3 regions of the Tardiphaga sp. 768_D3_N2_1 genome follow, and region 1 is predicted to be linked to each of the others. Evidence: riboswitches for the same ligand, from Rfam matches in the RefSeq annotation. Region 1 holds a riboswitch; each other region holds the start of a gene.
The links. A riboswitch is a leader RNA that binds a small molecule or an ion and turns the genes downstream of it on or off. The one in region 1 is predicted to bind cobalamin.
Positions count from the first base shown of each region.

Region 2: linked by a shared signal. The riboswitch ahead of AB8A27_RS01315 (ribonucleoside-diphosphate reductase subunit alpha) and the one ahead of AB8A27_RS17510 (DUF1636 domain-containing protein) in region 1 are both predicted to bind cobalamin.
Region 3: linked by a shared signal. The riboswitch ahead of metE (5-methyltetrahydropteroyltriglutamate--homocysteine S-methyltransferase) and the one ahead of AB8A27_RS17510 (DUF1636 domain-containing protein) in region 1 are both predicted to bind cobalamin.

Region 1 covers NZ_CP197245.1:3,709,047-3,719,651, reverse strand. Annotated here, with positions in the region: gene AB8A27_RS17525 (tyrosine phosphatase family protein) at 1-112, shown strand, start outside; gene cobS (adenosylcobinamide-GDP ribazoletransferase) at 105-869, opposite strand; gene cobT (nicotinate-nucleotide--dimethylbenzimidazole phosphoribosyltransferase) at 870-1,925, opposite strand; cobalamin riboswitch at 2,025-2,215, shown strand; gene AB8A27_RS17510 (DUF1636 domain-containing protein) at 2,325-2,774, shown strand; gene cobU (bifunctional adenosylcobinamide kinase/adenosylcobinamide-phosphate guanylyltransferase) at 2,771-3,301, shown strand; gene cobW (cobalamin biosynthesis protein CobW) at 3,302-4,315, shown strand; gene cobN (cobaltochelatase subunit CobN) at 4,331-8,053, shown strand; gene cobO (cob(I)yrinic acid a,c-diamide adenosyltransferase) at 8,050-8,679, shown strand; gene AB8A27_RS17485 (cobyric acid synthase) at 8,847-10,310, shown strand; gene cbiB (adenosylcobinamide-phosphate synthase CbiB) at 10,307-10,605, opposite strand, start outside.
Region 2 covers NZ_CP197245.1:264,911-275,515, reverse strand. Annotated here, with positions in the region: gene ftsH (ATP-dependent zinc metalloprotease FtsH) at 1-1,810, shown strand, start outside; gene AB8A27_RS01335 (glycosyltransferase family 87 protein) at 1,976-3,172, shown strand; gene AB8A27_RS01330 (HD domain-containing protein) at 3,144-3,785, opposite strand; gene AB8A27_RS01325 (GlxA family transcriptional regulator) at 3,958-4,917, shown strand; gene AB8A27_RS01320 (hypothetical protein) at 4,924-5,109, opposite strand; cobalamin riboswitch at 5,299-5,515, shown strand; gene AB8A27_RS01315 (ribonucleoside-diphosphate reductase subunit alpha) at 5,635-8,595, shown strand; gene AB8A27_RS01310 (ribonucleotide-diphosphate reductase subunit beta) at 8,746-9,870, shown strand; gene AB8A27_RS01305 (AzlC family ABC transporter permease) at 10,024-10,605, shown strand, end outside.
Region 3 covers NZ_CP197245.1:2,070,869-2,081,473, forward strand. Annotated here, with positions in the region: gene surE (5'/3'-nucleotidase SurE) at 1-305, shown strand, start outside; gene AB8A27_RS09505 (response regulator) at 333-710, opposite strand; gene AB8A27_RS09510 (protein-L-isoaspartate(D-aspartate) O-methyltransferase) at 979-1,629, shown strand; gene AB8A27_RS09515 (peptidoglycan DD-metalloendopeptidase family protein) at 1,737-3,140, shown strand; cobalamin riboswitch at 3,311-3,522, shown strand; gene metE (5-methyltetrahydropteroyltriglutamate--homocysteine S-methyltransferase) at 3,627-6,002, shown strand; gene AB8A27_RS09525 (ATP-binding protein) at 6,056-7,027, opposite strand; gene yajC (preprotein translocase subunit YajC) at 7,220-7,585, shown strand; gene secD (protein translocase subunit SecD) at 7,632-9,230, shown strand; gene secF (protein translocase subunit SecF) at 9,262-10,263, shown strand; gene AB8A27_RS09545 (Mth938-like domain-containing protein) at 10,265-10,605, shown strand, end outside.

The sequences.
Region 1 (10,605 bases):
CGAACAGCTTGGCCGCGAGGGACGTATGATCGAAGCCATTGCGCGCATCGGTCGCGGTGCGGACGCCTTTGAAGGTGAGCCTTATCGCTTGCCGTTGAACTGGCCTATTTGATCAGGGCTGCGACGCCGAGCAGAAAGCCAATCTCGAACAGCTGCTCGACGGCACCGAGCACGTCGCCAGTGTAGCCGCCGATCATCCGGCGCGACCATAGCGCGAGAAGTGCGGCAAGCGCTGCGCCGAGCAGAAGACCCGCAGAAAGCGATGCGACCGAGATGAGCGCAAGCGGGGCCGATGCGAGTGCGACGACGGTGAGCGCAAAGATCAATTCCTCGGACCGCACGGGTGCGTCGGCATAGGAGACCTTCATCGCACTGGTATCGCCGCTATAGGGCAGGCGGTTCATCACAAAAGCGGGGACGGCGCGTGCAGCGGCATGGGCGGCGATCAACGCCGCCGCACCTGCCCACATCGGCAATATGGCGAGCGCCGCAATACGCAGTGCCACGCCGAGGCCGAGTGCCAGCGCCCCATAAGTGCCGATGCGGCTGTCCTTCATGATCGCGAGGCGCTTCTCGACAGTCCACCCCCCGCCGAAACTGTCGGCTGTGTCGGCCAGGCCATCTTCGTGTAGCGCGCTGGTGATGACCATACTTGTTGTAATCGCCAGCAAAGCCGCGATCAGCGGTGACCAGAATTCGCTGGCAACGAGGAGCACGATCGCGGAGGCGGCGCCAATGCCGAGGCCGACGATCGGAAAATACTTCATTGCACGCGCAAGCCAGTCAGCCTCCTGCGCGTCGCCAGTTGCCGGTACCGGCAGCACCGTCAGGAAACGGATCGCATTCAGCAGATGCGGATCCGGTCTCATCTAGATCTTTCCGGCCAGTACGTCGTCGAGGCTGGCGACATCGGTCAGCATGCGCGCGGCGGCACGGACCAGCGGCACCGCAAGCAGTGCACCGGTGCCTTCACCGAGGCGCAGGCCGAGATCGAGCAGCGGCCTGGCATCGAGCGCGCTGAGTACGATGTCGTGGCCGCGTTCGGCCGAACGGTGCGCGAAGACGCAGTAGTCGCGTGCAGCCGGACGCAGGCTAACGGCGAGCAATGCCGCGGCGCTGGAGATGAAGCCGTCGATGATCACCGGCCGCCGTTGCGAAGCCGCGCCGAGGATCGCTCCGGCCATGCCTGCGATTTCCAGTCCGCCGAATTGGGCCAGCACATCCAGCGGCGCGGTTGCATCGCTGCGCGCCGCCGCCTTCGCGATCGCTGCGCGCTTGCGCGCCATGCCGGCGTCATCCTGCCCGGCGCCAACGCCGATACAGTCATTCAGTAGCGCTGGCGCAAGCCGATGAACGACCAAAGCCGACGAAGCCGTATTGCCGATTCCCATCTCGCCGAGCGCGATGATGTCTGCGCCGGCCTTGATCTCGCCGACGGCGATCCGGTAGCCGCGCGATAGCGCATCGGCCGCCTGTTCTGTCGTCATTGCCGGCTCGCGTGCGGCATTAGCCGTGCCCATACGCACCTTGGCGTCGATCAGCTTTGGATGCACGGGCAGTTCGGCAGCGACACCGATATCGATTACGCGAACGTCGATGTTATTCGCCATGGCGAAAGCATTGGCCGTGGCGCGGCCGGCCAGATAGGTCATCACCATCGCGACCGTGACCGCCGACGGATATTGCGACACGCCTTCGGCCACGAGTCCGTGATCTCCGGCAAATACCAGCAGCACGGCATTGTCGCCGCGCGGCTCGCCGGGATGCCGGATCATGCCGAGCTGCAGCGCCAGGTCCTCGATTCGTCCCAGCGAGCCCGGCGGCTTTGCCTTGCCGTCGATGACGGCGCGGATACCTGCCGCGATCTGCGGGTCAACAGGCGCAATGGCGGGCGGTTGCCACAATGGCTGGGAATGGGCGGGCATCGGGTTCCTTTTCGCGGCCTAACTGACGCAAGACGACCTGCAAGGTCAACAGGTCCGGACGACAGTCCGCCGGCGCGGTTGACCCCGGCGCACCCGGCAGATAGCGTCTTTGGCGATGGTCCTTCCGCGTGGAAGGTGAAAAGGGAAGCCGGTTTGAAGCCGGCGCTGCCCCCGCAACTGTAAGCGACGAGCCCGCGCCGGTGCCACTGGGAATTCTTCAGAATTCTTGGGAAGGCGGCAGCAGGCTGTGACTCGCAAGCCAGGAGACCTGCCATCACGAACTGTGCTTTGGAGGCGTCGTCGGGGCGGGGTGCACCGGACGGGAGCGAACCGACGGCCAAGCCGTCGGCGCGATCCAACAAAGCTCGTAGGCCCGCGAGGGCATGAACTGAGCATGTAATGGATCACGACAGCGCCGATATCTCTGGCGAACAAATTTCGGTCGAACCGCCACGCCCTGTGCCGTCCGGTCCCGTTGTCGTGAGCGTGTGCATCAGCTGCAAGGCCGCCGAAACCGGCATGATCGTCGGGCCGGACATGTTCGATGCTGTGAAGGCCGCGCTCGGCGATGGCGATGCCGCCGTGATGGTGCGTCCGGTGCAGTGCCTCAGCGTCTGCAAGCGGCCGGCGACGGTCGCGGTGACAAGCCCTGATGGTTACACGTTCCTGTTCGGCGATCTGCAGACCGATAGCGGCAGCGCGGCGCTGGTGTCCTTCGTCGAGTCCTATCAAAGGGCCGATTACGGTCTTGTACCGTGGCGTGAACGTGCCGAGGTGCTGCGCAAGGGCATGGTCGCGCGCGTGCCGCCGCTGCGCTGGTCGCCTGAAGATGGGCGTGCGCCGAAATGACCGCCGCGACAACGACACTGGTGCTGGGTGGTGCGCGTTCCGGCAAGTCGGCTTTCGCCGAGAGACTGGTTGATGGCATCGGCCTGACGAAAATCTATCTGGCCACCGCAACGGCCGGCGATGATGAGATGCAAAATCGCATCGCGCAGCATCGCAAGCAGCGCGGCGAGGGCTGGATCACCGTGGAAGAGCCGCTGGCTCTGGTCGATGCGCTGACGCGTGAAGCGACGGTCGGCCGCGTCGTGCTGGTGGATTGCCTGACACTGTGGCTGTCGAACCTGATGTTAGCCGAGCGCGATCCAGAGATTGAAGCGAAGCGTCTGGTGCGCTTCCTCGATGTCTCGCGCTATCCGATAGTCTTCGTCTCCAATGAAGTTGGCCTCGGCCTCGTGCCGGAGACACCGCTCGGCCGCGCCTTTCGCGATGCGCAGGGCCGGCTCAACCAGATCATCGCGGCCGCCGTGCCGAATGTTGCTTTCATCGCAGCCGGGCTTCCGCTCTGGCTCAAGCGTTCCCAGGAGAATTGAATGTCCCGCGTTCCCGTCACCGTCCTCACCGGATTTCTCGGCGCCGGCAAGACCACGCTGCTGCGTTCGCTGCTGACTCAGGCCGATGGCCGCCGCATCGCCGTGATCGTCAATGAATTCGGCGATGCCGGTTTCGACGGTGGCCTGGTCGAGGAATGCGCGGCGAAGGCCTGCGCTCCCGGCGATATCGTCGAACTCACCAATGGCTGCATCTGCTGCACCGTGGCCGATGACTTCGTGCCGACCATGGACAAGCTGCTGTCGCGTGAACGCCCGCTTGACGCCATTGTCATCGAGACATCCGGTCTCGCACTGCCGCAGCCGTTGCTGAAGGCATTTGCCTGGCCCGTGGTAAAGACCCGCGCGACCGTCGATGGCGTCGTCACCATCGTCGATGCGCTGGCTTTATCGGAAGGCCGCGTCACGCTGGATGAGGACGCCGTTGCCGAACAGCGCGTCAAAGACGAGGGCATCGAGCACGACGATCCGATCGAGGAAGTGTTCGAGGATCAGCTTGCTTGCGCCGATCTTGTCGTACTGTCGAAGAGCGATCTGGTTGCTCCGGAGAAACTTGCCGAGATTGAAGCCAAGCTGAAGACTGTGCTGCGTCCGGGTGTCAGCATCGTGCGCTCCAAGGGCGATCTCGCGCCCAAGGTGCTGATCGGCCTGAATGCCGCAGCCGAAGACGACATGGCTGCCCGTGTCGGTCATCACGGTGAGGAAGAAGAGCACGACCATGACGATTTCGACAGCATCGTCGTCAAGCCGACGGCTGCGGCCAGCATCGACGCAATGCGCGCGCGCATCAGCGACGCGCTTGGCCTCGATGGTGTTTTGCGCGTGAAGGGTCATGCGCGCATCACCGACAAGCCTGCGCCGATCGTCGTTCAGGCCGTCGGCGCCCGCGTCGACCTCGCCTTCGCGCGGCCGGACGTGACACAAACCGAACATCTGGTTGTGATCGGCCTCAAGGGATTTGACGGCGACGCGGTGCGAAAGGCTCTCGCCGGGTAACGCAGGTTCACCCGCATGCATCTGAAGCTCGACACGTCCGGCAGTATTGACGACGGCGACGTTGCCCGCGATCTCGGGCAGGACACCGCCGACATCGTCGTGCTGTCGGCGGCAGACAGCGACTTGGCAGCGTTCAATGCCGCGCATGCCATGCTGCCTGGCGATTTCCCGAGCGTGCGGCTCACAAATATGCTGGCGCTCGGCCATCCCGCGTCGATCGATCTCTATGTCGAGCGTACGCTCGCCAGGGCGAAGATCGTGGTGTTGCGCATGCTTGGTGGCATCAGCTACTGGCCACATGGCGTCGAAAGCCTGCGCAGCGACGCGCTGAGCCGCGGTGCCAAGTTCGCGTGCCTCCCCGGCGAGATGGACTGGAATGCCGAACTGGCTGCGCGTGGTACGGTCAGTAGCGATGACACCCACGCGCTGTGGCGCTATTGCAGCGAAGGCGGCGTCGATAACGCGCAACTGGCGCTGCGCTATGCCGCACATCTGATTGGCCATGGCGAGCAACCTCCTGCCGCGCGCCCGATGCCCTCGGCCGGCTTCTGGCCGAATGAGCCTGCGACGAGTGATCGACCCAACGCCATCGTAATCTTCTATCGCGCGCTCGTCGCTGGTGGCGACACCGCTGCGATCAACGCACTGCGTCTGTCGCTGCGCGCGCGCGGTCTGAATGCCGTCTGCCTCTACGTCACCAGCCTGAAGGACGAGCGCTCCGCCGCCTTTCTGCGTGCCGCGCTGGCGGCCTATCCGCCCGATATCATCATCAACGCGACGGCTTTTGCGACGGCAACGGCTCATGACGATGCGGGCGTCCTCTCCGCCTCAGGCTGTCCGATCCTGCAGGTCGCACAGGCCGGTATCTCGCACGCCAGCTGGGAAGCCTCGACGCGTGGTCTCACGCCGCGCGATCTGGCGATGCATGTGGTGCTGCCGGAAGTCGATGGCCGCATCTTCGCCAATGCCATCGCCTTCAAGGAACGCGGCATCAGCGACGGCGGCTTTGTGCCGACGACGCTGCAGCCGGTGCAGGATCGCATCGATGCGACGGCCGATCTCGCAAGGGCATGGGTGCGCTTGCGACGGGCCTCCGCGAGCGAGCGGCGCGTTGCGCTAATCCTCGCGAATTATCCCAATCGCGATGGTCGGCTTGCCAATGGTGTTGGGCTCGATACACCGCAGAGTCTGATCGATGTGATCGCTGCGATGGGTGAAGCAGGATACCTCACGGATGGCGCGCCCGACACGGCGACCATTATGATGCAGCTGCTGCAACAGGGGCCGACCAATGCGCTTAACGGGCGCGCTGAGCGAAGCGGTGGCGTGACTTGGCCGCTGGCTGACTATCACGCGGCCTTTGCGACGCTGCCGGCTACAGTGCAGTCCGCCATCGAAGCGCGTTGGGGTAAAGCCGAGAATGACCCGCACGTTATCGATGGCGCCTTCCGTCTCGGCCTGCACCGCTTCGGCAATATCACCGTCGGCGTACAGCCCGCGCGCGGCTACAATATCGATCCGAAAAGCACCTATCACGATCCCGATCTGGTGCCGCCGCATCACTATCTCGCCTTTTATCTCTGGCTACGCAGCGACTTTGATACGCATGCGGTGGTCCATCTCGGCAAGCACGGCAATCTCGAATGGCTGCCGGGCAAGAGCGCTGGGCTTTCGGCCGAGTGCCTACCGGATGCGGTGCTCGGTCCGCTGCCGCATCTCTATCCTTTCATCGTCAACGATCCCGGCGAAGGTATTCAGGCCAAGCGCCGGGCGTCGGCCGTAATTATCGATCATCTGACGCCGCCGATGACCCGCGCCGAACTGCACGACGATCTGGCGCAGCTGGAGAACCTGGTCGACGAATACGCCATGGCGAGCGATCTCGATCCCAAGCGCGCGGCGGTCATCGCCGAGGACATCCTATCGCTCGCCCGCGCGCAGCAGATCGATGCCGACGTCAATGTCACCCGCGACACGCCGACCGGCGAAGCGCTGCGTGCGCTCGACGCGCATCTGTGTGATCTCAAGGAAATGCAGATCCGCGATGGGCTACATATCTTCGGCCGCTTGCCGGAGGAGGCATCGCGCAACGATTTGCTGGTTTCGATCGCCCGGCTGCCGCGTTCCGACATCAAGCCGCAAGATGCGTCCTTGCATCGCGCGCTGGCCGCCGATCTCGGGCTTGGTGCGTTCGATCCGCTCACCCGCGATATGGCCGATGACTATCTCGGCCCGCGCCCCGGTATTCTTGTCGATATCAGCGATGCAGTGTGGCGTACCACAGGTGACACCGTTGAGCGGATCGAAGGGCTGGCGTTGCAGCTTGTCTCCGGCAAGCTCGATTGCGATCCCGTATGGACCCGCACAGCACAGGTTCTGGATTGGATCGCTGCGAAACTGCGTCCAGCCATTGATGCCTGTGGCAGCGCCGAGATGACGGCCTTTCTCGAGGGCCTCGACGGCCAGTTCGTTCGCCCCGGCCCATCCGGCGCGCCGACGCGCGGGCGCCCCGATGTATTGCCGACGGGGCGCAACTTCTTTGCCGTTGATGTCCGCGCGGTGCCGACGCCCTCGGCGTGGCGTATCGGGCAACTCGCGGCCGAACGGTTGATCGAGAGCTATTGGCAGGAAGCCGGCGAGTGGCCGCGCGCGATCGCGCTGTCGGCCTGGGGTACGGCCAATATGCGCACTGGCGGCGACGATGTGGCTCAGGCGCTGGCGCTGATCGGCGCCCGGCCGCTGTGGGAGGAAACCTCGGGCCGCGTCACGGGCTTTGCGATCACGCCGCTGTCTGAACTGAAACGCCCGCGCGTCGATGTGACCTTCCGTGTCTCCGGCCTGTTCCGCGACGCGTTCCCGACCCAGATGGATATCATCGGCTCCGCCGTGAGTGCCGTGGCCGAACTCGACGAACCCGATGACGCCAATCCCATTGCGGCCAATGTCCGCGCGCGCGCCCGCACGCTTGAAGCCGGCGGCATGACTTGCGAGATCGCTCGGCGACAGGCAACGCGCCGTGTGTTCGGCTCCAAACCGGGTGCCTATGGCGCAGGATTGCAGGCGCTGATGGATGAAGGCGGCTGGAGCAATCGCGCTGACATTTCCGACGTCTATCTCGATTGGGGCGGCTATGCCTATGGCAGCGGAACCGACGGTGAGGATGCACGCGGTGAATTTGCCGAGCGGCTGAAAAGCGTCGACCTCGTTGCGCAGGCGCAGGACAACCGCGAGCACGATATTCTGGATTCCGACGACTACTACCAGTTCATCGGCGGTCTCGCGGCGACAGTGCAGACATTGCGTGGCTCGGCGCCGCGCATCGCCCATATCGATACGTCACGTCCGGAAGCGCCGATTGCCCGGCCGCTCGCGCATGAGATCTCGCGTGTCGTGCGCGGCCGCGGCGCCAATCCGAAATGGATCGCTGGCGTGATGCGTCATGGCTATAAAGGCGCGTTCGAGATTGCGGCCACGGTTGATTATTTGTTCGGCTTCGCGGCCTCCACCAATGCCGTCGCCAATCACCATTTCGATCAGCTGTTCGCGTCCTATCTGGAAAACGATGAGGTTCGTAGCTTCATGGCCTCCGCGAATCCCGCGGCGCTGCGCGAGACGGCAGCACGCTTTGCCGAAGCCATTCGTCGGGGCCTGTGGACGCCGCGCTCCAACAGCGCGCAACATCTGATCACCGAAATTCTGCCGCAGGCACATCAAGAGATCGCAAAGGAAATCGCATGACCGGGACCGCCCACGACGAAGCCGCCGAGAACGCGCGCCACAAGGAGAAGGCTGCCAAGCACAAGGTGGCGAAAGACAAGATCATGGCGGGGAAGACCGCCGAGAAGGGCCTGTTGATCGTCCATACCGGGACCGGCAAGGGCAAGACATCGGCCGCGCTTGGCATGGTGTTCCGTCATATCGGCCACGAGATGCCGGTCGCCGTCGTGCAGTTCACCAAGTCGCCGTCATGGGACACCGGCGAAGCGCGCGTGTTGGCGAAATTTCCCGAACTCGTCACGCTGCACATCATGGGCGAGGGATTTACCTGGGAGACGCAGGACCGCGAACGCGACATCGCCGCGGCAACCGCCGGCTGGGAACGCGCCAAGGAACTGATTCGCGATACCCGTCACCGCATGGTGCTGCTGGATGAACTCAACATCGTGCTGCGTTACGACTATCTCGACCTCAATGAGGTGCTGACCTTCCTGCGCGACGAGAAGCCGGCGGATAAACACGTCGTCATTACCGGCCGCAATGCCAAGCCCGAACTGATCGAAATGGCTGACCTCGTCACGGAGATGATGCTGGTCAAACATCCGTTCCGCGCCGGCATCAAGGGCCAGAAGGGCGTGGAATTCTGAACCTTGGGCGCGCAGAACCTCTCCATCTGTCATCCCCGCGAAGGCGGGGATCCATAACCACGGTCGCGATAAATGAAACTGCTTTGCTCGTGCCGAGTGAACATGAACTCGGTGTTTATGGGTCCCCGCCTTCGCGGGGACGACATGCTGAAAGGCCTGTGACCATCATGAACCTCACCACGCCCGCGCTGATGATCCAGGCGACCGGCTCCAATGCCGGCAAGTCGACGATCGTTGCCGGGCTTGCGCGGGCGCTGGTGCGGCGTGGCCTCAAGGTCGCGCCGTTCAAGCCGCAGAACATGTCGAACAATGCAGCGGTCGCGGTCGATGGCGGCGAGATCGGGCGCGCGCAGGCGGTGCAGGCGCGCGCGGCGAAGCTGCCGCCGAGCGTGCACATGAACCCTATACTGCTGAAGCCCGAGACCGATACCGGCGCGCAGGTCATCGTGCAGGGGCAGCGTTGGGGCACGCTGCGTGCAAAGAACTATCTGGAAAGAAAATCCGCATTGCTCCCCGCGGTGCTGGAGAGCTTCTCGCTGCTTGCCGACGAGGCTGACATCGTTCTCGTCGAAGGTGCTGGTAGCCCGGCCGAGATCAATCTGCGCAAGGGCGACATCGCCAATATGGGGTTCGCAGCGGCAGCCAATATTCCCGTGGTGCTCGCCGGTGATATCGATCGCGGCGGCGTCATCGCGAGCTTGGCCGGTACGCATCTGGTGCTTGAGGCCGAGGAACGCGCGCGCATCCACGGTTTCATCGTCAACAAGTTCCGTGGCGATCCCAGCCTGTTCGACAATGGTCTCACGGCAATCACGCGACTAACGGGATGGCCGTCCATCGGCGTGTTGCCATGGCTGCCGCAAGCTGCGTTCCTGCCTGCCGAAGACGCGGTCGATCTCGATCGCCGCCATGTTTCATCATCGACACGCATCATTGCGGTGCCGGTGCTGGCACGCATCGCCAATTTCGACGATCTCGATCCGCTGGGCATGGAGCCGGGTGCGAAGCTGGTCTTCGTGCGGCCCGGCGAAGCCATTCCCGGCAATGCCGATGTGGTCATCCTGCCGGGCAGTAAATCCACCATCGGCGATCTCGCCTTCCTGCGCGCGCAGGGCTGGGACATCGACATCAAGGCGCATATGCGCCGCGGTGGTCATGTGCTCGGCCTGTGCGGCGGCTATCAGATGCTCGGCCGAACGATTACCGACCCCGAAGGTGTCGATGGTTCGCCGGGCACCGTCGACGGGCTGGGTCTGCTCGATATCGCGACGCTGATGAGGGCTGACAAGTCGACGACGTTTGTGTCCGGTACGCATTGCGCAACGGGAGCTGCAATCGAGGGCTATGAAATTCACCTCGGCCGGAGTGAAGGAGCCGATTGCGCGCGGCCTTTGGTTATGATCGATGGACGGCCTGATGGCGCAGCTTCAGTCGATGGGCGCGTGCAGGGCACTTATGTCCATGGACTGTTCACCGGCGATGCCTTCCGCAAGGCGTGGCTGGCCAATCTCGGCATTGCCTCCTCGCTGGCCTATGATGCGCAGATCGAAGCCGCGCTCGATGCGCTGGCCGATCATTGCGAAAAGCATCTGGATATCGATCGGCTGATCGAGATCGCCCGCAGCCGTTAGAGCAATAGCGCCAGCGCGGCATAGATCGCCACCTGCAAGACGCAGGCGGCGACGAATACGCGAAGTGCGCGGCCGATGTCGTCGGGCGCTGCGGTTCGACCTTCTGCATTGAGATAGGGATCGTTGACGGCGCCCTCGGCATAGACGCGAGGTCCAGCTATTGCGATTCCGAGCGCGCCGGCCATGGCGCTTTCCGGCCAGCCGGCGTTGGGCGAGCGATGTTTGGAGGCGTCGCGTAGCATGACACGGAACGATGTCGTGATCGATCCTTTGACGATCGGGGCGACGATAGCTA
Region 2 (10,605 bases), 3.4 Mb from region 1:
CATCTCGTTCTCGCAGCTCCTCACCGAAGTTGATCAAAATCACGTCCGCGATGTCGTGATCCAGGGGCCTGAGATTCACGGCACCTTCACCAACGGCTCGACCTTCCAGACCTATGCGCCGAGCGATCCGACCCTGATCAAGCGTCTGTATGACGCCAAGGTCTCGATCACCGCGAAGGCCCCGGGCGATAACGTGCCGTGGTTCGTGTCGCTGCTCGTGTCATGGTTGCCCTTCATCGCGCTGATCGGCGTGTGGATCTTCCTGTCGCGCCAGATGCAGGGCGGGGCCGGCAAGGCGATGGGCTTCGGCAAGTCGCGCGCCAAGATGCTCACGGAAGCGCATGGCCGTGTCACGTTTGAAGACGTTGCTGGCGTGGACGAAGCCAAGCAGGACCTGCAGGAGATCGTCGAATTCCTGCGCGACCCCGGCAAGTTTCAGCGCCTGGGCGGACGCATTCCGCGCGGCGTGCTGCTGGTCGGCCCTCCCGGCACCGGTAAGACGCTGATCGCACGTGCGGTCGCGGGTGAAGCCAATGTGCCGTTCTTCACCATTTCGGGTTCGGACTTTGTCGAAATGTTCGTCGGCGTCGGCGCCAGCCGCGTGCGCGACATGTTCGAGCAGGCCAAGAAGAACGCGCCCTGCATCATCTTCATCGACGAAATCGACGCGGTCGGTCGTCATCGCGGCGCCGGTCTCGGCGGCGGCAATGACGAACGCGAACAGACCCTCAACCAGTTGCTGGTCGAGATGGACGGCTTCGAGGCCAATGAAGGCGTAATCCTGATCGCTGCCACCAACCGTCCGGACGTGCTGGATCCCGCGCTGCTGCGTCCGGGTCGCTTCGACCGTCAGGTCGTGGTGCCGAATCCGGACGTCGTCGGCCGCGAACAGATCCTCAAGGTCCATGTCCGCAAGGTGCCGCTGGCGCCGGATATCAACCTCAAGACTATCGCCCGCGGTACGCCCGGTTTCTCCGGTGCCGACCTGATGAACCTCGTCAACGAAGCCGCACTGACCGCCGCGCGCCGCAACAAGCGCATGGTCACGCAGAGCGAGTTCGAAGAGGCCAAGGACAAGGTGATGATGGGCGCCGAGCGCAAGTCGCTGGTGATGTCCGAGGAAGAGAAGATGCTGACGGCCTATCACGAAGGCGGTCACGCCATCGTTGGCCTCAACGTCCCCGCCACCGACCCGATCCACAAGGCGACGATCATTCCGCGCGGCCGTGCGCTGGGCATGGTCATGCAGCTGCCGGAACGCGACAAGATGTCGATGTCGCTGGAGCAGATGACCTCGCGCCTCGCCATCATGATGGGCGGCCGTGTTGCTGAAGAGCTTATCTTCGGCCGCAACAAGGTCACCTCCGGTGCGTCCTCCGACATCGAGCAGGCCACGCGCCTGGCCCGCATGATGGTGACGCGCTGGGGCCTCTCGGAAGAACTCGGCACGGTCTCCTATGGCGAGAACAACGACGAGGTGTTCCTCGGCATGCAGGTCAATCGCCAGCAGAACGTCTCGGAATCCACCGCGCAGAAGATCGACTCCGAGGTGAAGCGCCTGGTCGAGGAAGGCTACAACGAAGCTACGCGCATTCTCACCGAGAAGCGTGACGACCTCGAAACGCTCTCGAAGGGTCTGCTCGAATTCGAAACCCTGTCGGGTGACGAGATCGCGGACCTTCTGAATGGCAAGAAGCCGAACCGCGAGTCGGTGCTTGAGCCATCGGGCCCGCGCACCTCGGCGGTCCCTCCGGCAGGTAAGCCCCGGTCGCGTCCGGATGGTGGCCTGGAGCCTCAGCCTCAGGCGTAAAGGCCTGACACAGAAACATGCAAAACGCGGCCGAAAGGCCGCGTTTTTTGTTGGCTGTAGCGCGGATGAAGCGAGGCGCGATCCGGGGACGACGTCCCACTTAAACCTTCCTCAAACTTCCCTCGGCACTGTCGCCCGGCGCCCTTGATGCGCATTGGGGACTCTATGCCAGCGCCGCTCACCATGACTTCGACACCCGAGCGCGGCCCCGTTCCGCCGGCGCTGCTGATTGTCTGCGTCGTGTTGGCCGTGCTCAACATCGCCTTCTTTCCGACCTTCTACGGCCGCGGCTGGATCTATGAAAACGGTCTCGGCTCGCCCACCGATTTCGTCAATGTGTGGTCTGCCGGGCGATTGGTGCTCGATGGTCATCCGGCCTGGGCCTATGACTGGGATATTCAGAAGAAGGTCCAGATCGCCGTCCTCGGTCAGACCTATCCCGGCAATTTCGCTTGGCACTATCCGCCGCCGTTTTTGTTCATCGCGGCACTGCTCGCGAAACTGCCCTATGCCGTAGCTTTTGCCGGCTGGGCTGCCGTCAGCTTCGTGCCGTATCTGGCAGCGATGCGTGCGATCGTCGGTCGTCCCTTCGGCCTGTTATTGGCTGCGGCTTTTCCGGTGGTGATGACCAACGGTCTTGTCGGGCAGAATGGGTTTCTGACGGCAGCGCTGATCGGCGGCATGCTGGTGCTGCTGCCGACACGGCCGATCCTGTCTGGCATCTGTCTGGGCCTGCTCAGCTACAAGCCGCAATACGGCTTCCTGTTTCCGCTCGTGCTGATCGCGGCTTCCCAATGGAAAGCCTTCGTCAGCGCCGGCATCACCACAGTGCTACTGGCGGCGGTGTCGTGGCTCGCTTTCGGCACCGAGAGCTGGCAGGCTTTCGTTCACTGGATGCCGATGTTCTCGCAGGCTTTCCTCACCGAAGGCCGCGCGCCATGGGGCAAGATGCAGAGCATCTTCGCACTGGTGCGCTATCTCGATGGCAGCGAACCGCTGGCCTGGACGTTCCAGTGGATCATGATCGCAGCAGTCGTCGCGGTGCTCGTGCCACTGTGGCGCAGCAGTGTGCGCTATGAGCTGAAAGCCGCTGCGCTGGCAGTCGGCGCCTTGCTGACGACGCCATATCTTTTCCTGTACGACGTGATGGTACTTGCGATTGCCATCGGCTTCATCGCCCGGATCGGTCTCGCCGAAGGCTTCCGCCGTCACGAACTATCGGTGCTCGGCCTCGTTGCTGTGCTGCTGATCGCCTATCCGTTCCTCGGCGCTCCCACGGGCTTTGGCGCAACGCTGCTGGTGGCAGCGTTGATCGCCATGCGTATGCGGGATTCTATTCGCTCCACGCCGAATTCAGGATGATGCTGCAGAAATTCGCGCGCTTGTAGGTGGGGTCGCGGAGCTCCAGCACGTCAGCTTTGACGTTGCCAAAGGTCGTATCCGGCTTGTGGATCGTCCCCGCGGCGAATGCATCGATGATCCCGTTCTTGAAGTCATGGCCACGCGGATGGCACGCGCAGACTTCGTGGCGTTGATGTTCGGTGAAGGCCTCGTACTCAAGACCCAATACATCCATCTCGACACCAGCCGTCACGAGCGCTACCACCGGCCGCTTGTGCTTGGGAATGCCCGGTGTCGTGTGAAGCGCGATGGCGTCCCAGACATCGTCGATGTCGCGCTCATCGATACTGTGACTGCGTAGAAAGTCCGCCGCAGCATTCGCACCATCGACTTCGAAGCGTTCATCCTGGCTCGCATAGGGCGCCTGCAGGCCCATGTCGTGAAACATCGCGCCGACATAAAGTAACTCCGGATCGACCTTGAGACCCTTGCGCTGTCCGGCGAGTGCGCCGAACAGGAAAACGCGATTGGAGTGGTGATACAGAAGATCGCTCTCGGTATCGCGTACCAGTTGGTCGACCTGGCGGGCGAGGGCGCTGTCAGGCACTTTAATGCCGGCGATGATCTTGCTCATGGGATGCTCTTTCCGTTGTGGATCTGACGCATCCGTTGTCGTCCGGGGGCTGTGTCCTCGCAATCGCACAGCGCCCTGCAAAACTGCCATTCACCCGTGATTTCCTGCCGAAATGTGACTATCTAATCCGTAGCACTCTGGGCCTCCGCCATTGATGGAATGAAACATCACCATGAAGACTGTCGCTCTTGCGATTTTTCCGGGTGTCCAGTCGCTGGACGTTGCCGGTCCGCTCGATGTGTTCATGGAGGCCAATAGCTTTGTCGCTCCGGATGATCGATATGACATTACGCTTGTCGCAGCAGACTGTGCGCCGCTGCGCGCATCGAACGGTTTGCGGATATCCGCCGATCTGGCGTTCAGTGATGCGAACAAGCCCTGGGATCTGGTGCTGGTGGCCGGTGGGCCAGGGCTGCCGACGGCTGAAGCCGACCCGCAGCTCACAGAGTGGCTGGCCAATGCGGCGCTTCATGCGGGGCGGTATGGCTCGGTGTGCACCGGGGCATTCGCGCTCGGCCACGCAGGCTTGCTCGACGACAAGACGGTGACGACGCACTGGCAGAATGCGCCGCTATTGGCGCTGCGCTTTCCGAAAGCGCATGTGGAGTTCGATCGCATCTATAGTCGTGACGGCGCGCTGGTGACCTCGGCCGGCGTCACCGCAGGCATCGATCTGGGTCTTGCTCTGGTCCAGGAGGATCATGGCGCGGACGTCGCGCTGGCCGTGGCCAAGCGTCTGGTCGTGGTGGCGCAGCGCCAGGGTGGCCAGTCGCAGTTCAGTCCCTATCTGGTGCCGCCGGCCGAGCCGGACTCGCCGATCGCGCGAGGCCATGCCCATGTGATGGCCCATCTGCGCGATGCCCACAGTGTGGATGAACTGGCCGATGTGGCGGGCATGAGCGCGCGCACCTTCGCGCGGACATTCAAGCAGGAAACAAAGATGACTCCGGCGGATTTTGTCGAAGGCGCAAGGATCGACACGGCGCGTAACCGGCTCGAAGGCAGCGATATGCCGCTGAAGGTGGTGGCTTATGAATCCGGTTTCACCACCGCCGAACATATGCGTCAGGTCTTCGTGCGACGGCTGGGCCTTACGCCTAGCCAGTATCGCGTCAGCTTTCGCGCGGTCTGATTCTGCTCAGGCGAGTTGCAGCGAAGAGATCGGATCGCTCGCAGGAAAGCTGTCCATCAGCGCCTCGTTCAGCATCTCGTCGACGCGGCGGCGGGCGATCTGCTCCGTCGTCTCGAACGCTTGCATCGCGTCTACTGCCTCCACGAACGCGTTGAAGTCGGTTCTCTCAGTGCTCGTTGCCTGGTTCCGCATGTCATCCTCCATTGATTGATGGCCATCTTTTGCCCCTCACAGTGCTTGCGGACAACGAATCGCATCGTTCAGAAACCGCCAACGATCCCGCAGTTTCCGCCACGCAAGCGGTTGTCCACTGAACCAACAGCCGCGCCGGATTTGTTGTCGGGGATCGCAATGCTTGCTTGACACTTCGCCGCGGTTCACACCAAATGTAGACGTCATGGTCTGCCCTGTCGCAAGACTTGGTGGATAATAGGGAAGCCGGTGAAAGACGCTCTTGAGCGTCACATTCCGGCACTGCCCCCGCAACTGTAAGCAGAGAGTTTGTTTCGACCACGTCACTGGTGCCGCTGGCACTGGGAAGACCGAAACAAGCGTTGGATCTGCGAGTCAGGAGACCTGCCGTGACACCAGAACGTCCATGGGCGGGGTGTCCCAGCGGTCGCTTGCAGGCAATGCCGGCGGATCTCCGCCGTGTATTTTGCAGCGTCCTTTCGGCCCCAGCCCCCATTGCTTGATGCATCACACGGGGTCCTGCCGATGCCTACTTCATCTTCCGTTTTGTCCCAAGGCCGCGGCGCGGCCAATTCTACCAACACCCGCGATGCGGTCCATGCACCGCTCATTCAACTCCCGCCGGAGACGCTCGTTGCGCCTGCGCGCGAACCCTCGATGCAGATCATCCGCCGCAACGGCACGGTGTCGCCGTTCGACGGCAGCAAGATTTCTGTGGCCATGACCAAGGCGTTTCTCGCGGTCGAGGGCCACACGGCAGCGGCGTCGCGCCGCGTCCATGAGGCGGTGGAGCAGCTCACCGGCGAAGTCGTGGCTGCGCTGACGCGCCGCGTCGGTGAAGGCCGCACCTTCCATATCGAGGACGTGCAGGATCAGGTCGAACTGGCACTGATGCGCAGCGAGCACCACAAGGTCGCCCGCGCCTATGTGCTGTATCGTGAGGAACGCGCCCGTACCCGCGCCGAGGAACTGGCAGCGAAGCCGGCGCTCGTCTCCACCGCCCCGGTGCTGCATGTCACCCTCGCCGACGGCACCCGTGCACCGCTCGATTCGGCGCGTCTTGCGCTGATCGTCAACGAGGCCTGCGCCGGGCTCGACGGCGTCGATGCCGCGCCGGTGCTGGAGGAAACCCGCCGCAATCTCTATGACGGCATCACGGTGGATGAACTGGCGCTGGCCGGCATCATGGCCGCCCGTACGCTGGTGGAGCAGGAGCCAAACTACACCTTCGTCAGTGCCCGCCTGCTGCTCGACAAGCTGCGCACCGAAGTGTTGTCCTATGTCCACGGCAGCCCGACCCATGCGTCGCAGGCCGACATGACGACGCGCTATGCCGAATATTTCGGTGCCTATATCAAGACCGGAATCGCAGCCGAACTGCTCGATCCCGAGCTCGCGCGCTTCGATCTCAAGCGCATCGCGGCGGCGCTGAAGCCGGAAGGCGATCTGCAGTTTCAGTTCCTCGGCCTGCAGACGCTCTATGATCGCTACTTCCTGCACGTGCAGGGCAATCGCATCGAACTGCCGCAGGCCTTCTTCATGCGCGTTGCCATGGGTCTTGCGCTGCGCGAGATCGACCGCGAAGCCCGCGCCATCGAATTCTACAATCTGCTGTCGTCGTTCGACTTCATGGCCTCGACGCCGACTTTGTTCAATTCGGGTACGCAGCGGCCGCAGCTCTCGTCGTGCTTCCTCACCACGGTGGCCGACGATCTCGATGGCATCTTCAAGTCGGTGAAGGACAATGCGCTGCTGGCGAAATATTCCGGCGGTCTCGGCAATGACTGGACCCGCGTGCGCGGCCTCGGCGCCCACATCAAGGGCACCAATGGCGAGAGCCAGGGCGTGGTGCCATTCCTGAAGGTGGCCAACGATACGGCGATTGCGGTCAACCAGGGCGGCAAGCGCAAGGGCGCGGTCTGCGCCTATCTCGAGACCTGGCATATCGATATCGAGGAGTTCCTCGATCTGCGCAAGAACACCGGCGACGACCGCCGCCGCACCCATGACATGAACACCGCCAACTGGGTGCCGGATCTGTTCATGCAACGCGTCGAGCAGGACGGCGAATGGACGCTGTTCTCGCCGGACGAGACGCCGGATCTGCACGACCTCTATGGCAAGCCGTTCGCCGAGCGTTACGCAGCCTATGAAGCAAAGGCTGCGCGCGGCGAGATCCGCGTGTTCAAGACCGTGCGCGCCACCGACCTGTGGCGTCGCATGCTGACCATGGTGTTCGAGACCGGTCATCCCTGGATCACTTTCAAGGATCCCTGCAATCTGCGCTCGCCGCAGCAGCATGCCGGCGTGATCCACTCGTCGAATCTCTGCACCGAGATCACGCTGAACACGTCGGACGACGAAGTCGCCGTCTGCAATCTCGGCTCGGTGAACCTGCTCAATCACATCGGCAAGAATGGTCTCGACCATGCGCAGCTCAAGCGCACGGTGACCACAGCGATGCGGATGCTCGACAATGTCATCGACATCAATTTCTACACCATCCCGGAAGCGCGCCGCTCGAACCTCAAGCACCGTCCGGTCGGTCTCGGCCTGATGGGCTTCCAGGATGCGCTGCAGGTGCAGGGCATCGCCATGGCGTCGGACGCGGCGGTGGCGTTTGCCGATACCAGCATGGAAGCGATTGCTTTCCATTCCATCTCGGCCTCGGTCGATCTCGCCGCCGAGCGCGGCCGCTATCCGTCCTTCGACGGTTCGCTGTGGAGCCGCGGCATCCTGCCGATCGATTCCATCGAGATCCTTGCGGAGGCGCGCGGTGGCGTTGAGATGGACCGCTCCCAGACGCTCGACTGGAACGGCCTGCGCGATCGCGTGAAGACGACCGGCATGCGCAATTCCAACGTGATGGCGATCGCGCCGACGGCGACGATCTCCAATATCTGCGGCGTCGCGCAGTCGATCGAGCCGGCCTATCAGAACCTCTATGTCAAATCGAACATGTCGGGCGACTTCACGGTGGTGAATGCGTTCCTCGTCCGCGATCTGAAGAAGAGGGGGCTGTGGGACGAGGTGATGGTCTCCGACCTCAAATATTTCGACGGCAGCGTCGGATCGATCGATCGCGTACCTGATGATCTGAAGGCGCTGTATGCGACCTCGTTTGAAATCGACAGTGCATGGCTGATCGAGGCGGCCTCGCGCCGGCAGAAATGGATCGATCAGGCGCAGTCGCTCAATCTCTATATCGCCAATCCATCGGGGAAGAAGCTCGATCAGTTGTATCGCCTGGCCTGGACGCTGGGATTGAAGACGACCTACTACCTGCGCTCGCGCAGTGCCACGCATGTGGAGAAGTCAACGCTGAAGGGCACCGACGGCAAGCTCAATGCCGTGTCGGCAACGGTCGCTGCGGCGAAGACGGCAGGCGCGCCGATCCTTGTTCAGTCCTCCGCCGTCACAGCGCCGGAACTGAACGTCGCGATGGCCTGCTCGATCGATAATCCCGAATGCGAGGCGTGCCAGTAGGGCACGCCTCGCACCGTCGTCATTGCGAGGAGCGCAGCGACGAAGCAATCCAGACTTCCTTTGTAGCTTTCTGGATTGCTTCGCTGCGCTCGCAATGACGGTGCGAAACATTCTCTCCGCGCGTCGCGCGACAGCTATCTAGGAATCTCAATGCTCGATTGGTCCGACACTTCATCCGCCCCCAAGGCGCCCACCTTCATCCCGTTGCCGCAGGCGCCTGCCGATGCCACCGGCCTCGGCACCATCGATCGCTCCGGCGGCCGCGTCTCGGTCGACGAGAAGCGCATGATCAATTGCCGCGCCGACGTCAATCAGCTGCTGCCGCTGAAATACAAATGGGCGTGGGAGAAATATCTCGCCGGCTGCAACAATCACTGGATGCCCACCGAAGTCTCGATGCAGGCCGATATTGCGCTATGGAAGTCGCGCGACGGCCTCACCGAGGACGAGCGCCGCGCCATCAAGCGCAATCTCGGCTTCTTCGCGGCGTCCGAGAGCCTCGTCGCCAACAACATCGTGCTGGCGATCTACCGCCACCTCACCAATCCGGAATGCCGGCAGTATCTCTTGCGGCAAGCTTTCGAGGAGGCGGTGCACACCCACACCTTCCAGTACATCGTCGAGAGTCTCGGTCTCGACGAGGGCGAGCTGTTCAACATGTATCGCGAGGTGCCGTCGATCACCGAGAAGGCCGCCTGGGCGCTCAAACACACCCAGCATCTCGACGATCCCGATTTCAAAACGGGGACGCCGGAAAACGATCAGGCCTTCATGCGCGATCTCGTCGCCTTCTATGTGATCTTCGAAGGCATGTGGTTCTATACGGGCTTCGCACAGATCCTGTCGCTCGGTCGCCGCAACAAGATGGTCGGCATCGCCGAACAGTATCAGTACATCCTGCGCGATGAATCGATTCATCTGAATTTCGGCATCGACGTCATCAATCAGATCAAGATCGAGAACCCGCATCTCTGGACCAAGGCGTTCCAGGAGGAAATTCGCGACATGATCCGCACGGCCGCCGAGCTCGAGGCAGCCTATGGGCGGGACACCATGCCGCGTGGCTTCCTCGGGCTGAATGCAGCGCTGTGCGAAACCTATATGCACTTCATCGCCAACCGCCGCTGCGCCCAGATCGGTCTCGCGCCGGTATTCAATGAGACGGACAATCCATTCCCGTGGATGTCGGAAGCCATGGACCTGAAGAAGGAGAAGAACTTCTTCGAGACTCGCGTGATCGAATATCAGAACGGCGGCGCGCTGAACTGGGAGTAGGGCATCTATGGCTGAGTAAGGCCTTGGCCTTTGGTCGCATATCCGCCGCTGCATGGCGCATATGAGGCCGCATCGCTTGACCTCATCGCGTGAGACCCGCAGGCATGATCTCGCCCTTCGATCATGTTTGCGGGACGTCACGCGGATCAGCCGATGCACGCCACTCATATTCCCAAAGCGCGGGCCTATTGGTCGACGGCCGCCATCGTGCCCGGCATCATCGCCATCGGGCCGATGCTGCCCGGCACGCTCGCTTTCGGCATGGCATTCGGTGCGCTGTGTGCGCAGAAGAGCCTCACGCTTGCCGAAGTCGAAGTGATGATGGCGACGGTCTATGGGGGGCTGTCGCAATTTGTTGCATTGCAATCATGGCCTGACGTGCTGACGCCAGGTGCGATCGCGACGCTGGCGCTGCTCACACTCACCGTGAACATCCGCTTCTTTCTGATGAGTGCCACGCTGCGGCCATGGTTCGGCACGCTGCCGGCCTGGCAGGCCTATCCGTCCATGCTGCTGGTCACCGATGGCGGCTGGCTCGCAGCGATGCGCTACCGCGATCATGGCGGCGCCGATGCGTCGTTCTATCTCGGCGGCGGCATCGTGCTGTATTTCACCTGGCTGTTTTCGGCGATCCCGGGCTTCCTGCTGGCCGAGCAACTCACCGATCCCAGAAAATACGGCGTCGATCTGGTGATGCCGGCCTTCTATGCCGCCATGCTGGTTCCTGCATGGAAG
Region 3 (10,605 bases), 1.6 Mb from region 1:
CGGGCGTGCCGAAAAACACGGTCATCAACATCAACTTCCCGGCCTGCGCGGCCGACGAAGTGAAAGGTGTTGTCGTCACCCGGCAGGGCAAGCGCAATCAGGGGTTCCTGCGTATCGACGAACGCCGCGACGGCCGCAACAATCCATATTTCTGGATCGGGTTCGAGCGTATCGTTGCGGCGGAAGCGCCTCCGGAAGGGACTGACCTCGCAGCCCTTGCGGCGCGCTATGTCTCGGTGACGCCACTGCGTCTCGATCGCACGGATGAAGCGTTCAGCGAGACGCTCAGCAAAGCGCTCGGCTAAACGTTCCGAGATGCCGGGTGTGACTGATCAAACCGCGACGCCTTTGAGCGTCGTGGACAGTACCTGTGCCAGTGTTTCCATTTGGAAGGGTTTCTGCAGCGTCGGGCGATCACGAAATTCTTCCGGCAGGCCTTGCGCGCCGTAGCCAGTCGCGAAGATGAACGGGCGGTTGCGCGATGCGATCACTTCGGCGACCGGTGAAATCACCTTGCCATTGACGTTGACGTCGAGGATCGCAATGTCGAATTTGGCGGAACCAGCCAGCTTGATCGCTTCGTTGATTTCACCGGCTTCGGCGGCCACGCTGTAGCCGAGTTCCTCAAGCATGTCGGCAACCATCATGCGGATCATGACCTCGTCTTCGACAAGGAAGACGGAGCCGCCCGGCGGGTTCGTTGCAGTCATGGCCGGTTTCCTTGCCCCAATCCTCTGAACAAAATCGCAAATTCTCGCGTTGAACGCAATCTCGACGCATTGCCATTTTCGTGACCCAAAGACGCATGTCGCGCAGTCGGTGCCAGATAGGGCAAGACCTGATGTCAGCGCCTGCCGGTTCCGCGCGCGGAACAATAAAAATCGTCGTTGGGCTGTTCCGGTTCCGATCGCAGAAATACATCAATCTATCTTTGCTAGATCGAGAGTATTTCTAACCTGTGCTGCGTGAGGCCTTTCCATGATTACCGTCGGTCAGCCACCTGAACAGATGACGTTTCAGCTTGGTCTGCGGCGCCGTGGGATCAGTGATCGGCTGGTGCTGCGCGCAATGGAGGATATTCCGCGGGATCGCTTCGTCGAGCCGAACGATCGGGCCCATGCGTGGCGGGATACGGCCTTGGCCATTGCCTGCGGGCAGACCATCAGCCAGCCCTTTGTGGTGGCCTATATGACCGAACAGCTGCAATTGAATGCCGGTCACCGTGTGCTCGAGGTCGGCACGGGATCGGGCTACCAGGCCGCGATCCTGTCAAAGCTCGTTCGCGACGTGCTCAGCATCGAGCGTTATCGCACGCTGGCCGATGCCGCCCGGACCCGGTTGGAGGCGCTCGGCCTCCACAATATCGAGGTCATGCTCGGCGATGGGCTCAATCCGGCTGCCAATCTCGGATCGTTTGACCGGATCATCGTGACCGCCGCCGTGGAGGAGGTGCCCGTGGCGTTGACCGACCGGCTTGAGGAGGGCGGTATTCTGGTTGCGCCGGTTGGTCCTCACAACGGGGTCCAGACCCTGGTCCGGATCCGTAAAACCGGGGATGGATTGGAGCGAAAGGAGCTCGTGGACGTGCGTTTTGTGCCAGCACTTCCGGGCATCGCGCGCGAACTCTGAAAAAAGTTCGTGAACGACTGTCACGTGTTGGTCGCAAGGTTAAAGGCTTGGTAACGGAGACGGTGTTTACTCAATTCAGTTGTTTGTTGCGTATGAGTGAGTAACCAATGTCCAGCGTTGTCGAGTTGCTTTACTCGCGCCGCGCTCCGCAGGTCGCGGTGCTGGCGCTGATGTCTATCGGTTTTGCCGGCTGCAGCGCCGACATGCAGACACGCCTCTCTCAGAATCCAAGTTTTGAATCGGGGCAATCCCGTGGCTTTGGCTGGCAGGGCGACACCACCGGCTCTGTGCCGCAGCAAGCACCACGCGCGCCGGTCGAGCGCCGGGAGCTGCCGCAGTATCAGCGCCCGGCCTATAATCCGCAGCCGCAGTATCAATCCCAGGCTTTGCCGCCGCCGATCTCCGCGCCGCAATCTTATCCGACGGCTCGTCCGGTTGCGTCGGCTGCTCCCGTCAGCGGGGGCGGCAACGGTATGTATACGCCGCCGCCCGCACGTGCGCCGATCGAAACCACCGGCTCCACGGCACCGCGCTCGGTTGCAGCAACCAACGGCCTTGCCCGTGATGGCGGCACGTCGATCATCGTTGGCACCAGCGATACGCTTGATGGCCTGGCGAAGCGCTACAATGTTTCGTCGGCCGCGATCCTGCAGGCCAATGGCTACAAGGGTCCACGCGCGCTGTCGCCTGGCCAGTCGCTGATCATTCCGCGCCAGGGCGCCGCGGCAACTCCGGCCGTTGCTGCTGCTCCGAGCAAGCCTGCCGTCGGCGCGTCGACCACGCATTTCGTCAATCGCGGCGATACGCTGATGAGCATCTCGCGCCGGAACAACGTGCCGGTCGCCGAACTCGCGCGCGCCAATGGTTTGGCGCCGAATGCCCAGCTGAAGCTTGGCAGCAAAATCACTGTGCCCGGTGCACGTACGGCTTCTGCGGCTCCCGCAGCCGCGCCGCTGGCTGCGCCCGTCGCAGCCGTGACGGCCGCTCCGGCTGGCGCAGTCACGTCCGCTGCCGTGGCCCGTGTTGCGTCTGCCGAGCCCGCACAGAAGGCCCGTCTGGCAAGCGCCACGACGACGCCTGAAGAAACCGCGCCGGAATCGCCGACTAAAGCCGCTGACGCAACCGGCGCTTTGCCGACGTTCCGTTGGCCGGTGCGCGGCCGCGTGGTCACAGGTTATGGCGCCAAGACCAATGGCAAGTCCAATGACGGCATCAACGTCGCCGTGCCGGAAGGCACGCCGATCAAGGCTGCCGAAGATGGCGTCGTTGCCTATTCAGGCAATGAGCTGAAGGGCTACGGCAATCTGGTTCTGGTTCGTCACTCCAACGGCTACGTCACCGCATATGCCCATGCGAGTGAGCTGATGGTGAAGCGTGGCGAGACCATCAAGCGCGGTCAGGTGATCGGCAAGTCCGGGCAGTCCGGTGAAGTCACGTCGCCGCAGCTTCACTTCGAGATACGCAAGGGGTCGTCGCCGGTCGATCCGCTGCAGTTCCTCAACGGCGCGTAAGCGCAATCGACGAAGTGTAGTTCGTATTCACACAAGCCCGGCCTCGTGCCGGGCTTGATGCGTTTGATCTCGGGGCTGCGGCCCACTCCAGCTCTGGAATCTTCAATGCGCCGCTACGCGTGGGCAGAGTTAGCCCGCGCGTGCTCTGTTGACTGCTGCGCGATGTTGCCCATATGTGAAGCCGTCGTGGTTCTTCGGGAAGGTTTGCCCGAAGCTAAGAGGGAAGCCGGTGAGGCGTTAAGCCAAGGCCGGAGCTGCCCCCGCAACTGTAAGCGGTGAGCCGCTGTCCATTAAAGTCACTGAGACCTGCAAAGGTTTTGGGAAGACCGGACAGCAGCATTGACCCGCGAGCCAGGAGACCTGCCTCGACAACATAAACGTCCTCGGGCGGGGTGTCCCGGTGGTGCGGTTGCGATTCCGCGGCTGCCGTCGTGGAATCCAGACGTGTCACTTTGGCCTTTTGCCCCCAATCATTGGGGTTAAGCCATGTCTACTGTGTCAAAGTCTACTTCTTCAAAATCAACTACCTCACTTCCTGTTGCTACATTGGGTACGCCACGGATCGGTCCGCGGCGCGAACTCAAGATGGCGCTGGAAAGCTACTGGTCCGGTGCAATCGACGAGAATGCGCTGATCGATGTCGGCGTCGGGCTGCGTGCCGCCAACTGGGCACGTCAAAAGTCGCTCGGGATCACGGTCATGCCGTCGAACGACTTCTCCTTCTACGATCAGGTGCTCGATACCAGTGTCATGGTGGGCGCGATTCCGAATATCTATGGCTGGACCGGCGGCGACGTTTCCTTCGCGACCTATTTTGCCATGGCGCGTGGATCGCAAGGTGCCGCGCATGACGAGGCCTGTAAGCATAGGCCCCACGCGCATGATGCGTCCCACGGCGTGCCAGCGCAGGAGATGACCAAATGGTTTGATACCAACTACCACTTCATGGTGCCGGAATTGACGCCGGATCAGACCTTCAGTCTCGCGTCGCGCAAACCGCTCAGGGAATATGAGGAGGCGAGGTCACTCGGCTATCAGACGCGGCCTGTGTTGGTCAGTCCCGTGACTTATCTGAAATTGGCCAAGAGTGCGGATGCGTCATTCGATCCGCTGACACTGCTCGATCGATTGCTGCCTGTTTATGTCGAGGTACTCGGCGAACTGGCCGACAAGGGCGCCGAATGGGTTCAACTGGACGAGCCATGTCTGGTGCTCGATCTCGACGCCCTTGCGCAGAAGGCGCTGCAGCGGACTTATGCCGCTTTTGCGGAAGAGGTCCCGCAACTCAAGATCATGCTGAACACTTACTTCGGCGAACTCGGCGATAATCTCGATCTGGCGCTGTCGCTTCCCGTCGCCGGGCTTCATCTCGATCTGGTCCGCGCGCCGGATCAGTTCGATGAAGTCGCGGCAAATGCGCCGAAGGACATGGTCCTCTCGCTTGGCGTGATCGATGGACGCAATATCTGGCGGTCCGATCTGTCCAGTCTGCTCGATGGACTGGAGCCCATGGTTGATCTGCTCGGGCGACATCGCGTGGAACTCGCGCCATCCTGTTCGCTGTTACATGTGCCGATCGATCTCGGCCTTGAGACCGAGCTCGATCCGGACGTCAAAAGCTGGCTGGCTTTTTCGATCCAGAAGATGGAAGAACTGGCCGCGCTTGGTGCTGCGCTGGCCGGCAGTCGCGCAGATGTCGCTGCAACGCTTGCCGCGTCTGATGTCGCGGCGGCTGCGCGACTGGCATCGTCGAAGATCCACGACCTTGCTGTCGCGAAGCGCGTCGCCTCTGTCGATGCGACCATGCGTCGGCGCGGCAGTGACTTTGCCTTACGAGCAGGCGAACAGCATCGACGCTTCAAGCTGCCGGCATTCCCGACAACGACCATCGGTTCGTTTCCGCAGACCACGGAAGTGAGAAACGCACGCGGAGCCCATGTCAGGGGCGCACTCAGCGATGCCGCCTACAAGACGTTCCTGCAGAACCAGACGGCGAGGGCGGTGCGCTGGCAGGAGAATATCGGGCTCGACGTGCTGGTGCATGGCGAGTTCGAGCGCAACGACATGGTGCAGTATTTCGGCGAGCAACTTTCCGGCTTCGCCTTCACCAAGCATGGCTGGGTGCAGTCCTATGGCTCCCGCTACGTCCGGCCTCCCGTGCTGTTCGGCGACGTGTCCCGGCCGCATCCGATGACCGTCGAATGGTGGCAATATTCGCAGTCGCTCACCGAACGGCCGATGAAGGCGATGCTGACAGGACCTGTCACCATCCTGAACTGGTCGTTCGTGCGTGACGACATTCCCCGCGAGGTCGCCTGTCGCCAGATCGCGCTCGCGATCCGCGATGAGGTGGCGGATCTGGAGAAGGCCGGCGCCGGCATGATCCAGATCGACGAAGCGGCGCTCCGTGAAGGGCTTCCGCTGCGCAAGTCGGAATGGAAGTCCTATCTCGATTGGGCCGTGGAAAGCTTCCACATCTGTTCGTCGGGCGTGCGGGATGACACGCAGATCCATACGCACATGTGCTATTCGGAGTTCAACGACATCATCGATGCGATCGGCGCCATGGACGCGGATGTGATCTCCATCGAAACGTCACGTTCGAAGATGGAGCTGCTCGATGCGTTCAGGACTTACAAATATCCAAACGAGATAGGTCCCGGGGTCTATGACATCCACTCGCCGCGGGTGCCTGAAACGCGCGACATGGTCGATCTGCTCAAGCTTGCACGGCAGCGGCTGACGGACTCCCAGCTCTGGATCAATCCCGATTGCGGGTTGAAGACCCGGAAATGGGAGGAGGTGCGGCCCGCACTCGTCAACATGGTCGCTGCAGCACGCGAATTGCGAAATCTGGTCTAGGGAAAGCCAGGCACCGCCCCGTTGTCATGACGGGGCGGTTACTTTGCCGCGCGTTAATTCACCGCCAGCTTCACGCCTAGACGTCCGGCAAGCTCCTGCACGAACTGCCAGGCGACACGGCCTGACCGCGAACCGCGGGTGGTGGACCATTCCAGTGCGTCTCGCTCTAGCTCGGCGGCGTCGATCTTGATGCGGTAATGGCTGCAATAGCCGCGGACCATGTCGAGATATTCGTCCTGGCTGCATTTGTGGAAGCCGAGCCACAGGCCGAAACGATCCGACAGCGACACCTTCTCCTCGACGGCTTCGCCGGGATTGATCGCCGTCGAGCGTTCGTTCTCGATCATCTCGCGCGCCAGCAGATGGCGGCGGTTCGAGGTCGCATACAGGATCACGTTGTCCGGCCGGCCTTCGATGCCGCCTTCAAGCACAGCCTTGAGCGACTTGTAGGACGCATCATTGCCGTCGAAGGAGAGGTCGTCGCAGAACACAATGAAATAGAAATCCGAGACACGGATCTGCTCCATCAACGCCGGCAGGCTTTCGATGTCTTCGCGATGGATCTCGACCAGCTTGAGGCGGCCGGCAACGGATTTACTGGCATTGACCGAGGCATGGGCCGCCTTGACCAGCGATGACTTGCCCATTCCGCGCGCGCCCCAGAGCAGCGCGTTGTTGGCCGGCAGGCCGTTGGCGAAACGCCGGGTATTCTCGATCAGGGTGTCGACCTGCTGATTGATGCCCTGCAGCAAGCCAATATCGACCCTTGAAACCTTGGGCACGGGGGCCAGGCGCCCGTCGGGATGCCATATGAAGGCTTCGGCGCTGGCCAGAGAATCGGCATTGGAGCGCTTCGGCGCCGTGGCAGCCATGCCTGCGGCAATGGCTTCGAGGGCGAGGGCGATCCGCTCCTCCGTCGGGGGAGCGGCGGCTGGTCGCGGACGTTTTGCCGCGGTCTTCGTCGTGCGGATCGCCGGAGCTTTTTTGACAGGGCGACGGCTTGTTTTATTGGGCTTTTTTGACATTTTTGACTTTCCTCAAGCCGCACCCATATCGAGCCCGGAACACATCCGCAAGCAGGACAAATCGCAGACAAATCAGAGGGGTTACCGCCGTTGCAATTGGGACGCCGGCCGCTATAGTCCGCGCGAATTTGCCCAACCGGCCGAACGCCGACGCGTCGCCGGTTATTTCCCAGCGTTCACGAGGACTTCCCGATGTTCATTACCCCTGCGTTTGCTCAGGCTGCAGCAGCCGGCGGCGACACCAACAGCATGCTGATGTCGCTGCTGCCTTTCGCCCTGATCTTCGTGATCATGTATTTCCTGATCCTGCGTCCGCAGCAGAAGAAGGTGAAGGACCACGCCGAGATGGTGAAGAACATCCGCCGTGGCGACACCATCGTCACCTCGGGCGGTCTGGTCGGCAAGGTCACCAAGGTGGTCGACGACGAGCAGGTTGAGTTCGAACTCGCCGAAGGCGTTCGCGTGCGTCAGCTCCGCACGATGATCTCGGGCGTGCGCACCAAGGGTGAGCCCGCAAAGGACAAGGCTGAGGCCAAGGACGACGCGGCCGCGAGCTGATGCGTTTGCGCGTCGCCATTATCTGAGAATCTGACGGGTCATCTCGATGTTGTATTTCACGCGGTGGAAGGCGCTGGCGGTCATTCTGACAGCGCTCGTGGTCTGCCTGTTCGCGGTTCCGAATTTCTTCCCCGAAGCCACCGTGAAGACCTGGCCGAAATGGGCGCAGCGCCATCTGGTGCTGGGTCTCGACCTGCAGGGGGGCTCGCACATCCTGCTCGAAGTCGATGCCAATTCGGTCAAGAAGGACAAGCTCGACCAGGTGCGTGACGACGTCCGTCGCACGCTGCGTGACGCCAAGATCGTCTATACCGGTCTCGGCGTTCGTGGCGACAATGTCGAAGTCCGCATCACCAAGGATACCGAGTACCAGACGGCGCTCAGCAAGCTGCGCGAACTGTCGCAGCCGCTCGGCGGCCTGATGGGGCAGAGCGGTCAGCGCAGCCTCGAAGTCTCCGATGCCGGCAACGGCCTGATCCGTCTCTCGGTGCCGCAGGCAGCGATCAATGATCGTATCCGCCAGTCGGTCGAACAGTCGATCCAGATCGTCGAGCGCCGCGTCAACGAACTCGGTACTGTCGAACCGCTGATCCAGCGTCAGGGTCTCGATCGCATTCTGGTGCAGGTGCCGGGCCTGCAGGATCCGACTCGTCTGAAGGAATTGCTCGGCAAGACCGCGAAGCTCGACTTCCGCATGGTCGATACATCGATCCCGGCCGAGCAGGCGCAGGGCAGGGTGCCGCCCGACTCTGAAATCCTGATGAGCTCGCAGTCGCCGAAGACGCCTTATCTCGTGAAGAAGGAAGTGTTGGTCTCCGGCGCCGATCTGACTGACGCGCAGCCGGGCTTCGACCAGCGCACCAACGAGCCGATCGTCTCATTCCGCTTCAACACGTCCGGGGCGCGCAAGTTCGCCGACGCCACGGTGAAGAACGTCAATCTGCCCTTCGCCATCGTGCTCGACAACGAAGTGGTGTCGGCTCCGGTCATTCGTGAGCCGATCACCGGCGGGTCCGGCCAGATCTCCGGCAGCTTCACCGTGCAGGGCGCCAACGATCTGGCGATCCTGCTCCGCGCCGGCGCGCTGCCGGCTCCGCTCTCGATCATTGAAGAACGCACGGTCGGTCCGGGCCTCGGCCAGGACTCGATCGCGAAAGGCGAACTCGCCGCCTATGTCGGGTCTATCCTCGTCATCGTCTTCATGCTGCTGACCTACCGCCTGTTCGGCCTGTTCGCCAACATCGCGGTGACCATCAACGTGCTGATGATCTTCGGCATCCTGTCGTTGCTCAACGCCACGCTGACGCTGCCCGGCATTGCCGGCATCGTGCTGACGGTTGGCATCGCCGTGGACTCCAACGTGCTGATCTATGAGCGCATCCGCGAGGAACTGCGCGCCGGGCGCACCGCGATCTCGGCGATCGACGCCGGCTTCAAGCGTGCGCTGGCGACGATTCTGGATTCCAACATCACGACATTCATCGCCGCTGCGGTGCTGTTTTACATCGGCACCGGACCGGTTCGCGGCTTCGCCGTGACCTTCGGCATCGGCCTCGTCACAACGGTCTTCACGGCCTTCACTGTGACCCGCCTTATCGTCGCCGGCTGGGTCAGGTGGAAGCGGCCGACCAGCGTGCCGATCTGAGTTTACGGAGCAGACTTTGACAACGACACAAATGGTTCTGGCAGGTCTGGGCGCGCTGATCGTCGTTCTGTCGATCGTGGCAATCTTCGACCTGTTGCCGTCGCTCCGCATCGTTCCCGACGATACGAAGTTCGATTTCACGCGCTTTCGCCGCATCTCGTTTCCGATCTCGGCGGTGCTGTCGATCTTCGCGATCACCCTGTTCTTCACGCACGGGCTGAACTTCGGAATCGACTTCAAGGGCGGTACGTTACTTGAAGTGCAGGCCAAGTCAGGGAATGCCGACATCAGCGCGATGCGCGCGACGCTGGCGGCCCTGCAACTCGGCGATGTGCAGCTGCAGCAGTTCGGCGGCCCGGCCGATGTGCTGATCCGTCTGGCCGAACAGCCCGGCGGCGATGCCGCCCAGCAGGCGGCGGTGCAGAAAGTCCGTACCGCGCTCGGCGACAGCGTCGAGTATCGCCGCGTCGAAGTGGTGGGGCCGCGTGTGTCCGGCGAATTGCTGGCTTACGGCATGCTCGGCCTGATCGTCGCGATCATCGGCATCCTGATCTATCTCTGGTTCCGCTTCGAATGGCAGTTCGCCCTGGGCGCCATGATCGCCAACGTCCACGATATCGTGCTGACCATCGGCTTCATGTCGATCACGCAGGTCGACTTCGATCTTACCAGTATCGCCGCGCTGCTGACCATTCTCGGCTATTCGCTGAACGACACCGTCGTCATCTACGACCGTATTCGTGAAATCCTGCGCCGCTACAAGAAGATGCCGATGCCGGAACTCCTGAACGAGTCGATCAATTCGACGCTGTCGCGCTCGATCATCACCCACGTCACCGTGACGCTGGCGCTGCTCGCGCTGCTTCTGTTCGGCGGCCATGCGATCCACTCGTTCACTGCCGTGATGATCTTCGGCGTCGTTCTGGTCGGTACCTACACATCGATCTTCATTGCGGCCCCGATCCTGATCTATCTCGGTGTCGGAGAACACCGCGAAGACGCCGACAAGCCGGCGGCGAAGCCGAAGCCCTGAGATGCCGGTCGATCCCGAAGCGCCTCACCTTCCGCGCTCGGCCGCCATCGAAGCCTACGGCAAGGGCGGCTTCCACTTCGACACCATGTCGCATCAGGGCTCGCTGCTGTGCCTGCCCGATGCGGTCTGGGCCTGGCCGGTCACCAAGGCCAGCGAGATCGATCGGCATTCGCTGCGGCGCGTGTTCGAAGGCGCTGCAGGCATCGATACGCTGATCATCGGCACCGGCAACGAGGTCTGGATCGTGCCGAACGATCTGCGCAACGCCCTGCGCAATCTGCATGTGGTCATCGATGCGATGCAGACCGGTCCGGCGATCCGCACCTATAACGTCATGATGGG